Regions from separate parts of the Cupriavidus sp. 10L45 genome, predicted to be linked through region 1. Evidence: predicted binding sites of a transcription regulator. Region 1 holds the regulator's gene; each other region holds the start of a gene.
What was found. Region 1 encodes LexA, which represses DNA repair genes until DNA is damaged. Its sites were predicted from a motif close to ACTGTATNNNNATACAGT; they were not measured.
Positions count from the first base shown of each region.

Region 2: AC1DFU_RS22895 (DUF4007 family protein) is a predicted target of LexA. The motif match lies at 1,346-1,363, and genes of this name have one in related genera.
Region 3: recA (recombinase RecA) is a predicted target of LexA. The motif match lies at 2,122-2,139, and genes of this name have one in related genera.

Region 1 covers NZ_JBFTJC010000007.1:333,590-336,863, forward strand. The annotation lists gene AC1DFU_RS15395 (hypothetical protein) at 1-528, shown strand, start outside; gene AC1DFU_RS15400 (hypothetical protein) at 742-915, opposite strand; gene lexA (transcriptional repressor LexA) at 1,036-1,692, opposite strand; gene AC1DFU_RS15410 (asparaginase) at 1,884-2,927, shown strand; gene rpsF (30S ribosomal protein S6) at 3,055-3,274, shown strand, end outside.
Region 2 covers NZ_JBFTJC010000014.1:68,168-71,441, reverse strand. The annotation lists gene AC1DFU_RS22900 (ATP-binding protein) at 1-378, opposite strand, end outside; gene AC1DFU_RS22895 (DUF4007 family protein) at 371-1,291, opposite strand; gene AC1DFU_RS22890 (DUF3348 domain-containing protein) at 2,068-2,766, shown strand; gene AC1DFU_RS22885 (DUF802 domain-containing protein) at 2,777-3,274, shown strand, end outside.
Region 3 covers NZ_JBFTJC010000013.1:151,617-154,890, reverse strand. The annotation lists gene AC1DFU_RS22390 (DUF2889 domain-containing protein) at 1-17, opposite strand, end outside; gene recX (recombination regulator RecX) at 365-823, opposite strand; gene recA (recombinase RecA) at 909-1,973, opposite strand; gene AC1DFU_RS22375 (response regulator) at 2,209-2,898, shown strand; gene AC1DFU_RS22370 (sensor histidine kinase) at 2,911-3,274, shown strand, end outside.

The DNA.
Region 1 (3,274 bases):
GCCATGGCCACCACGCTCCTGAAGAAGTCGCTGCGTTGGGAAGCGTTCCACGTGATTCGTTGTGCCAGCACGTATACGCGCAACGAGAGCCATTGCCGCCACTACGATTCGCATCTGCTGACGCTGCTGATTCCGCTGAAGCTCGCCCCCGATGGCGTTTGCAACGGTGATCTGCTGGTTTATCACCCGCCACGGCTGGCGGTATCCACTGTGGCCAATGTTTTTTGCAAGCTTCGTCATGGCATTCAGCGCAATCTGCCGTTTCCCATCAGAAAATGGCTGACGCTACGGGATCTGCGCCGTGGCCGCTGCAACCGCGTGCCGGTGGAGCCGGGCAGCGTCTATGTCTTCAACGGCTTTGTGCTCCAGCATGCCAACCTTGATGTGGAAGTTGGCGAGCGCCGGTCGTTGCTGATTCACTACTACGACCCTGGCTACTCGGCGGGTCTGAGCGGGACCGTGCGGGGCGTGCGTATGCTGTGGGACCGTCTGCGCAAGAACATGACTGGCATGTATCCTGGTACCTGATCCAGCCGGGGAGGGCGAAAAAAAACCGGCACTCGGCGGGGTCGACAAGTTCCGGTTTCGCGCATCGGCGCCAATGCGCCAGTACTACGGATGCGCGCCATCGAGTGTAAAGCACCTCTCACGACGAATTAAACGTTCTCTTAATTTCACGTGGTGGGCTCGCAACTGCACTATTTACAATGATTTGGGCGACGCGGATCCGCCGCTAGCGGTTCATGCGTCCAGTTTGTCGGGCATATCCGCAAGTTCCAGCATCCGGCAGATTGCAGCCATGCTGCCGACCATCGTACGACGCTGGGCGCCCTGGTAGACGCGCACGCCCTTGGTTTGGCGGAACGGCACGGGCTTGACCGGGCGGCGGGAAGCGGTGTGGTTGACTGGCAGCATGGCGGCACCTCGAAGTTTGCGACAGCAGGAGTCCACGCCCGTCGTCCGGAGAGAACGGGGCGGCGTTGGCACTGCAAAACTGGGGACCAGGACAGGCGGCCGCCCGTCCGGTCTCGGAAGTCAGAAGCCCGAGGAGCGGATTAGCCCGACGGCGATGCCTTCCAGCGAAAATTCCTCGCGGCCGGCCTGCACCACGATATTCTCGAAATCCGGGTTTTCGGCGATCAGCTCGATCATGTCGCCGCGCCGCTTCAGGCGTTTGACGGTCACATCGTCGCCGATCCGCGCGACGACGATCTTGCCGTTGGCGGCTTCGCTGGCTTTCCTGACGGCGAGCAGGTCGCCGTCGAGGATGCCGGCATCGCGCATGCTCAGGCCCCGCACGCGCAGCAGGTAATCAGGTCGATCATCAAATACCGAGGCGTCTACCTGGTACTGACGGTCGATGTGCTCTGCGGCAAGGATCGGGCTGCCTGCGGCCACGCGGCCCACGAGCGGCAGCGTCAGCTGCATCACGCCGGCCATCGGCAGCGAGAACTGGTCCGTCATCTCCGAATCGCTACGTGCCACCTTGAGGCGGATGCCGCGCGACGCGCCTGGCGTCAGCTCGATCACGCCCTTGCGGGCCAGCGCTCGCAGGTGTTCCTCGGCAGAGTTGGGCGAGGAGAAACCGAATTCGGACGCGATCTCGGCACGGGTCGGCGGAATGCCGGTGTGCCGGATCGTGTTGCGGATCAGGTCGAAGATCTGCTGTTGCCGGGGTGTCAGGGTCGCCATGGGTCGCCGGTCTCTCGTGGTGCCGAAGCACTGTATGTTTAAACAGTATGCTGTGATTTTATACAGTATCGAGTGAAGTGCAAGCACAATTTGCAGTGGCAATGTGGGGCATGCGCGACACCAGGCGGACTCCAGTGCGCCCGGCGACACGGGTTTGCGAGAGCGGCGGCCCTCGGCGTGCCACAGTTACAATCGCCTGCACCACCCGCTCACTCGCTCGATTTTCTCGCTATATGTCTACGTCATTGCCCCGCATCGTCGTGCTCGCCACCGGCGGCACCATCGCAGGCTCGTCCGCCAGCCCCGCCAGCAGTGCGCAGTACCGCGCGGCCACCGTGCCGGTCTCGTCGCTGATCCAGGCCGTGCCTGCGCTGGGCGAGGTGGCCCGTGTGGAGACGGAGCAGGTGGCCCAGATCGACAGCAAGGACATGGCCTTCAGCCTGTGGGCGACGCTTGCCGCGCGGGTGGCGCATTGGGTCGCGCAGCCCGATGTGGTGGGCGTGGTGATTACCCACGGCACGGACACGCTTGAAGAAACGGCGATGTTCCTGCACCTGACGCAGCGGAGCGCGGTGCCGGTGGTGCTGACCGCGGCAATGCGCCCGTCCACGTCGCTCTCGGCCGATGGTCCGCTGAATTTGCTCGACGCAGTGCGCGTGGCGGCAAGCCCGGATGCGCGCGGGCAGGGCGTGCTCGTGGTCCTGAACCAGGAAATTCATGCGGCCCGCGATGTCGCCAAGGCCCATACCTCGGCGGTCAATGCGTTCACGTCGCCGGCGGGCGGGCCAATTGGTTTCGTGCAGGATGCCTACGTGCGCTTTGGACGCGCGTTCGCCCCCGGCGACGCGCCAGCGCTGCCCGTGCCTACGGCGTGGCCACTTGTCGAAATCGTGGCGAGCTATGCCCAGCCGGGCAGGGTGGCCGTGGATGCGATGGTCTCGGCCGGCGTAAAGGGGTTCGTGGTGGCGGCCACCGGCAATGGCTCGGTTCATGAGACGCTGGGCGACGCGCTCGCCGATGCAGCTGCGCGAGGCGTGGCCGTGGTGCGAAGCTCCCGCACGGGCGCCGGCCATGTGGCGGGGCCGGCACGCCCGCGCCTGGCCTCGGGCGAATTCGCCTCCGCCGGCAATCTCAATCCGTACAAGGCGCGCGTGCTGCTGCTGGTGGCGCTGGCGGCGGATGCGTCGCTTGGCACCGATCCGGCTCGCCTGCAGGCTGTTTTCCGACAATACTGAGAGATTCCCAGCGTCCTGCCGGGATGCCGGCTTGCGTGCTGGCTCGGAACCGGGCTATACTCGCGGGCTATTCAACCTTGCTACACCGGACATGGCGCCCGGGTGGCTACATCCAAAAGGAGCGTCAATGCGTCATTACGAAATCGTATTTATCGTCCATCCGGACCAAAGCGAACAAGTGCCGGCGATGATCGAGCGTTACAAGCAGCTCGTCACGTCGCAAAACGGCCAGGTTCACCGCGTGGAAGACTGGGGCCGCCGTCAGATGGCCTACATGATCCAGAAGCTGGCCAAGGCTCACTACGTTTGCCTGAACATCGAATGCGGCAAGGAAACCCTGGCCGAAC
Region 2 (3,274 bases), on a different contig from region 1:
GCCACGCCGTCCCACGGCTGGAACAATCAGCCATCCCTTTTGGACAGGGAAGGCCGTGTCGAAGGGGGGCTTGGAGTCCAACTGTAGAGCTTGGCGGGCTCTTGCGCGAAGACCCTTGTTGGGGTGCAGCGCGCTTGCCAAGGCGACACCCAATGAGCTCTTGCCGCCGCCAAAGGGGCCGGTCCAAGTAAAGCAGCGTTGGTTGGTGCCGGCGAGCTGTTTACACATGCCGTCGATTACGGCCGTCGCAGTGGCGTGGCAGATGTAGCCCGAGAGGGCATCCGCGCGGCCGATGTCGGTATCGACGCGGATGGAGCGCTGGTATTGGAGCGAAATCTGGATGATGTCAGAGAGAGCCTGTTGCTTCTTCTCAGTCATAGGCGCGCCTGATCATGTTCTTGATGTCTTCACTGGAAAGATTCTTGCGGTGGACTTGGCGAAGGCCTGCGGAGTCGGTCCATTCGAGCTTGCGCCCTGTGAAGTCGGAGAGGACAATCAACCGTTGGGCGATCGATTCCTCATCGAGCTTAAAGACCCGGCCCGGCGATCCTTCTGCGTAGGCGACCGTTTCGAAAGCCAGCGAGCTTTGACCCTCAGCCTCGCGGTTCCAGAAGTCGACTAGAGCGTAGGCGAAGACGCCGTCATGAAGGGATGCTTTAGGGCCGCGGCGGAACGCGTATTGGCCCTTGTGGACTTCTTGCAGCAGGCCCAACTCGCCCAATAGCGGCTCGGCGAAGTCTTCGGGGGAGCCGCCAGCAGCGCGCGGCGCGTAGCTGCGCAGGCACGTCTCCAAGTCGCGCGAAATCGTCGCTGTCGAGAGCCGATGCTTTGGATCCAGATCTCGGGCGTAGCGGGCCAAGGGGTCTTCGAGCTCTTGGCGTGTGAATGTGGGCGCCGTTACATGGTTGAATAGCCAATGCCACGTCGTCGATCGAAAGCAACGGCCCGCGAGCTGCCAATGCGCGAGCCATGCAGTCGAGGGACTCTCGGCGTAGGGGTCGAGCCCTCCGTCACTGAGTATTTCCTTGGCAAGGCTGCGCATGCGAAAACTGTCGCCGTCCTCAAACATTACGCCGCAAGCCAAGGCCCAATGGCGGATAGAGGCGACCATGTTCTTGCCTACACCGAATTCTGCGATGGCCTTCTCATCGGCGAAGGCCGATTTTGGAATCAGTGTCCCGTCAGTAGCTTGGTCGAAAGCTTTCTTGAGCCACATTTGACGCAGGGGAAACGTCTCGTGGCCCGAGAAATGGGCCGGCATCCCCCGATAGAGTTTTTGCATGGCGGTCATGTTGGGATCTTAACCCGAACTGGTGGCTTTCACCAGTTCGGCTGCCTGCTGATTACTGTATATAACCACAGTATCTTGCGGTGCGTTATAAACGGGGCAGATCCGCATTTTCACCGTGCGACCAGGCAGGGCAACAGCTGCGTCGCTGCAAGTTTCATGAAGCCGGCACACGACATCGTGTTGGCCGGTGCGTCTGGCGCGGAAAAGTCCGATCTGAGAACGGCCATCGGGTGTGCCGCCGTTCGAGCGCAATCATCGCCGGATGCTTGAGCGCTGCCGACGCTGCTGGATCCGCGCACTGAGTAAGGTGCGCGATTTACTTGCGGCAGGAAGCAAAGCCGCCGGTAGCGAAAGGCTGGCTGCTGCGCTTGTCATCGACAGCGAAACCGACGCAATGGCCGGTCTTCTCGCCGAGGACGAGCCTCTTTTGCAGACGGTCGAAATGTTTGGCTCAGGGATAGCAGGTGAGTTCGTCCGCCCAGCGTTGTCTGGTACGCTACTATTGCGTCCAATAGTCGAGTGTTGCCGCGAGCGGTGCTTGGTTCCGCGAAAGTGTTGTAGCCGGGCGGGCAATCGAACCGAAGTGTTCGCGGAAATTTGGGGGCACATTTGGGGGCATTGAGGAGTCGATGAACTTTAAAAGTCCTTGTATATCAAGGGTGTGAGAGATGAGTTCCGTTCCTGCAGCCGCACCAGATAAAACAAGGGGTTACAGCAAGCGCTGTAACCCCTTGTCCGTTGTAAACTGCTTGGTTTTTCGATCGGAAACCGGCGGTATGTCCCATCTGCCACGGCGCACTGCCCATAGCGGCCCGACGCTCGTTCGGCTCCTGTCTCGCCTGATCCACGTCGATGCTGCGGAACCTGCCAGTTCCCTCTCCCACCAGCTAAGCCAATGGCTCGGGTGGACGGATGCCATCGCGCTGTCCGCCGCACTTACCAGCCATCCAGTGCCGGGATCGTCGCTGCCGCCGCGCCCGGGGAATGCCGAGGCGCGTGATGCCGTGCGCGTGCGCGCGGCGCTGGCCAATGCGATTGTCGATGACGGCACATCAAGCGCGCGGCGTCGTGGGCCGGGGCGCCCAGCCGTGCCGGCGGAGTCGCCTGACGCCACGGTCGATTTTGCTGTCTATCGCCACCGCTATCTGACCACGCAACAAACCATGGCGACGGAAATCGGCATATTGCGAGGCCGGCTACGCAAGGCGCTGACCGCCCGGCAGCCCGCGATGGCGAAGCTGGCGATGGTGGATACCGTCATGGAGCGCGTGGTGGGTGCGCGCGAGCAGAGCCTGCTGGCGAGCGTGCCGGCGCTGTTGGAAACCCATTTCGAGCACTTGCGCCAAGCCCATGAGCATGCGCCCCGCGCCTGGCTCACGCAGTTCCGCAAAGACATGCAGGCTGTCCTGCTTGCCGAACTGGACATCCGTTTTGAACCGGTCGAAGGGCTGCTCGCCGCCCTGCGCGCTGGCTAACTGCATAGACATGAACAGAATTCTTCCCCATATCGTCGCTTTTGTTGCCGGTCTCGCCGTGGTTTGCTGGATCGGTGCCGGCTACGCGGGCGCGAACGCGCTCGCCCTCGCCGTGACGTTGGTGATCGGTGCCTTCTACGTGACTGGCGCGTTCGAACTCCAGTGCTATCGGCAGGCGACGGCCTCGCTGGCGCATGCGGTCTCGAATTTGTCCGAGAAACCGGCGGGTCTCGGCCAGTGGCTGGACACGCTTCCAGCCGGTCTGCGCGATGCCGTCCGGCTGCGCGTCGAGGGCGAGCGCGTGACGCTCCCCGCGCCGACGCTGACGCCGTATCTCGTCGGATTGCTAGTCCTGCTCGGCATGTTCGGCACTTTCCTCGGCATGGTGGCCACGCTGCGCGGCACGGGCATGGCACTGGAAGGGGCGACGGACCTGCAAGCCATGCGTGCTTCGCTGGCGGCACCGGTGAAGGGGCTGGGTTTCGCGTTCGGTACCTCGGTCGCGGGC
Region 3 (3,274 bases), on a different contig from region 1:
GGCGGGGAAAGTGGCATGACAGCTGGGGCTGACGCGGGATGTTGAGGTGTGACCGGGGGCAAACGTCACGGCCGGGGCGGGACGGCCGACAGCCGCACGGCCGCCAAGGCCGGAAAACCGGGAGAGTTTAACATGCCGCGCCGCTTTGACCGGGAACATCCTGCGATACGGAATGTCGGGGGCGAATTGTTGCGCCGGTGACAACGCCGAACCACGGCGCGACAAGGGCTGGCGGGCGGCCATCGTATCCGGCGGCACGGTCGGTGGTGCGGCGCCGCAACGTTAGGCGCCGGATCACAAAATCCCTGTTGCGCACGCAGGTATACAGTGGTCTACGTGGCGTAATCGACACGTTGTTGCCATCTCACTCGTCATCTTCCGCGCCGCGGATGATCTTGCCGACCACGGCGCGCGAGAAGCCGCGCGCGACCATGAAGCGGATCTGCTTGGCCTTGGCCTCCGGAGAATCCGGGGCGGTGCCGAAGCGCTTGCGCCAGACCTCCCGGGCCCGCTCGACCTCGGTGTCCCGCAGGCGGTCCTGGAGGTCATGCAGTTGTTCATTGCCGAGCTGATGGGTCTTGGCCTCCTGCATCACCCGGGCGGCGCCATAGCGGCTGGCGCGGCGATGGACCAGGCTATCGACGAAGCGGTCGTTGGAGAGCCAGTTCTCGCGCTCGAGCGCGTCGAGCAGGGTATCCACCTCCTCGGGCGTCTCGGCGTGCGGCGCCAGCTTGCGCCGCAGTTCGGCGCGGCTGTGCTCGCGGCGCGACAGGTAGCCAACGGCGCGGGCCTTCAGCGAGAGCGGGGGGCGGGAGCCAGCCATCAGGGGGTCATCGACAGTGCAGTACCAATAAAAAAAGCCGCCGCACGATCTGCGACGGCTTCCGAGGGGCGGAGAAAGCTCCGCCTCAGCCTTCGATTTCGGCCGGCGCGCTGACGACAGCGGCGTTCATCGCCACCACGCCCAGCGCCGCACGGACCTTGTTCTCGATCTCAGCGGCGATGTCAGGGTTCTCGCGCAGGTATTCGCGCGCGTTGTCCTTGCCCTGGCCGATCTTTTCGCCGTTGTAGCTGTACCACGCGCCCGACTTCTCGACGATCTTGGCATCCACGCCGAGGTCGATGATCTCGCCCTGACGGGAAATGCCCTGGCCGTAGAGGATGTCGAAGAATGCCTCGCGGAACGGCGGCGACACCTTGTTCTTCACCACCTTGACCTTGGTCTCGTTGCCGATGACGTCGTCGCCCTTCTTGATCGAGCCGATGCGGCGGATGTCCAGGCGCACCGAGGCGTAGAACTTCAGCGCATTGCCGCCGGTGGTCGTTTCAGGTGAACCAAACATCACACCGATCTTCATACGAATCTGGTTGATGAAGATCACCAGGCAGTTGGTGCGCTTGATCGTACCGGTCAGCTTGCGCAGCGCCTGGCTCATCAGGCGGGCCTGCAGGCCGGGCAGCGAATCGCCCATTTCGCCCTCGATTTCGGCCTTCGGCACCAGTGCGGCCACCGAGTCGATCACGATCAGGTCGATCGAGCCCGAGCGCACCAGGGCGTCGGTAATTTCCAGGGCCTGCTCGCCGGTGTCCGGCTGGGAGATCAGCAGTTCACCCACGTTCACGCCCAGCTTGCCGGCGTAGTTCACGTCCAGCGCGTGTTCCGCGTCGATAAAGGCGCAGGTGCCGCCCAGCTTCTGCATCTCGGCCACCACCTGCAGCGTCAGCGTGGTCTTGCCCGACGATTCCGGACCATAGATCTCCACCACGCGGCCGCGCGGCAAGCCGCCGACGCCCAGCGCGATATCGAGCCCCAGCGAGCCGGTCGACACCACTTCGATGTCCTTTTCGATCTCGCCATCGCCCAGACGCATGATCGAGCCCTTGCCGAACTGCTTCTCGATCTGGGAGAGTGCGGCGGCAAGCGCCTTCTGCTTCTCAGCGCTCACGCCGGCGCCGGCCTTCTTGTCGTCCATGGTCGTCCTTCAGTCAATGGTGTATAAATAGGCCGCATGCGGCGCGACGCCTGATTTTTAAGCGATTTCCGACGGAAATCGGCCTGAAAAGTGATCTGGCGTGCGACCCGACCCGGCTGCCCACAAGGCAGCCTGCGGAATGTCGGGTACTGTATAAAAAAACAGTATGCTTGGCAAGCCCCACCGGTTCCGCAACCGCGTGGCGTGCGATGCTGGCAACAGGGTGGAGACAACCATGCGCATTCTGATTGCGGAAGATGACGACGTGCTGGCAGACGGGCTCACGCGCTCGCTGCGGCATTCCGGCTACGCCGTCGACCACGTCGCCAACGGCGTGGAAGCCGATTCGGCCCTGTCGACCCAGCATTTCGACCTGCTGATCCTGGACCTCGGCCTGCCCCGCATGCCCGGCCTGGAGGTGCTCAAGCGCCTGCGCACGCGCGGCGCGATGCTGCCGGTGCTGATCCTGACCGCCGCCGATGGCGTGGACGAGCGGGTCAAGGGCCTGGACCTGGGCGCCGACGACTACATGGCCAAGCCCTTCGCGCTGTCCGAGCTGGAGGCGCGCGTGCGCGCGCTGGTCCGGCGCGGCGCGGGCGGCGGCGCCACGCTGATGCGCCACGGGCCGCTGGCCTTCGACCAGGTCGGCCGCATCGCCTATCTGAACGAGCAGATGCTGGACCTGTCCGCACGCGAGATCGGCCTGCTGGAGATCCTGCTCACGCGCAGCGGGCGGCTGGTTTCCAAGGAACAACTGGTGGACCACCTCTGCGAGTGGGGCGAGGAAGTCAGCAACAACGCCATCGAGGTCTATGTGCACCGGCTGCGCAAGAAGATCGAAGTGGGTGGCATCCGCATCGCCACGGTGCGCGGCCTGGGTTACTGCCTGGAGAAGTTCCAGCCGGTGATGGCGGCGCATGGCTGATCCGGGGGCGGCATGCGCCTGCTGAGACTGCGCTGGGGCCGCCCGCCGGCCCTGCCCCCCCTGCCCAACTCGCCGCCGCCCCTGCCGACCCTGGCCGACGCCGCGGCGGAGGACGCCGCGCTGGCCGACGCCCTGCCGCACCTGGAAGAATCGTCCGCCCATCCCTCCCCGCGCTCGCTGTTCGGCGAGATCCTCGACTGGATGCTCGCCCCGCTGCTGCTGCTCTGGCCGATGAGCATTGCGGTCACCTACCTCGTCGCCAAATCCATCGCCAACGGTCCGTTCGACCGCGCGCTGGAGGCCAGCGCCATCGTGCTGTCCCAGCAGGTGCGCGAGGTGAACGGCCGCGTGACGCTGCAGCTGCCGCTCTCCGCGC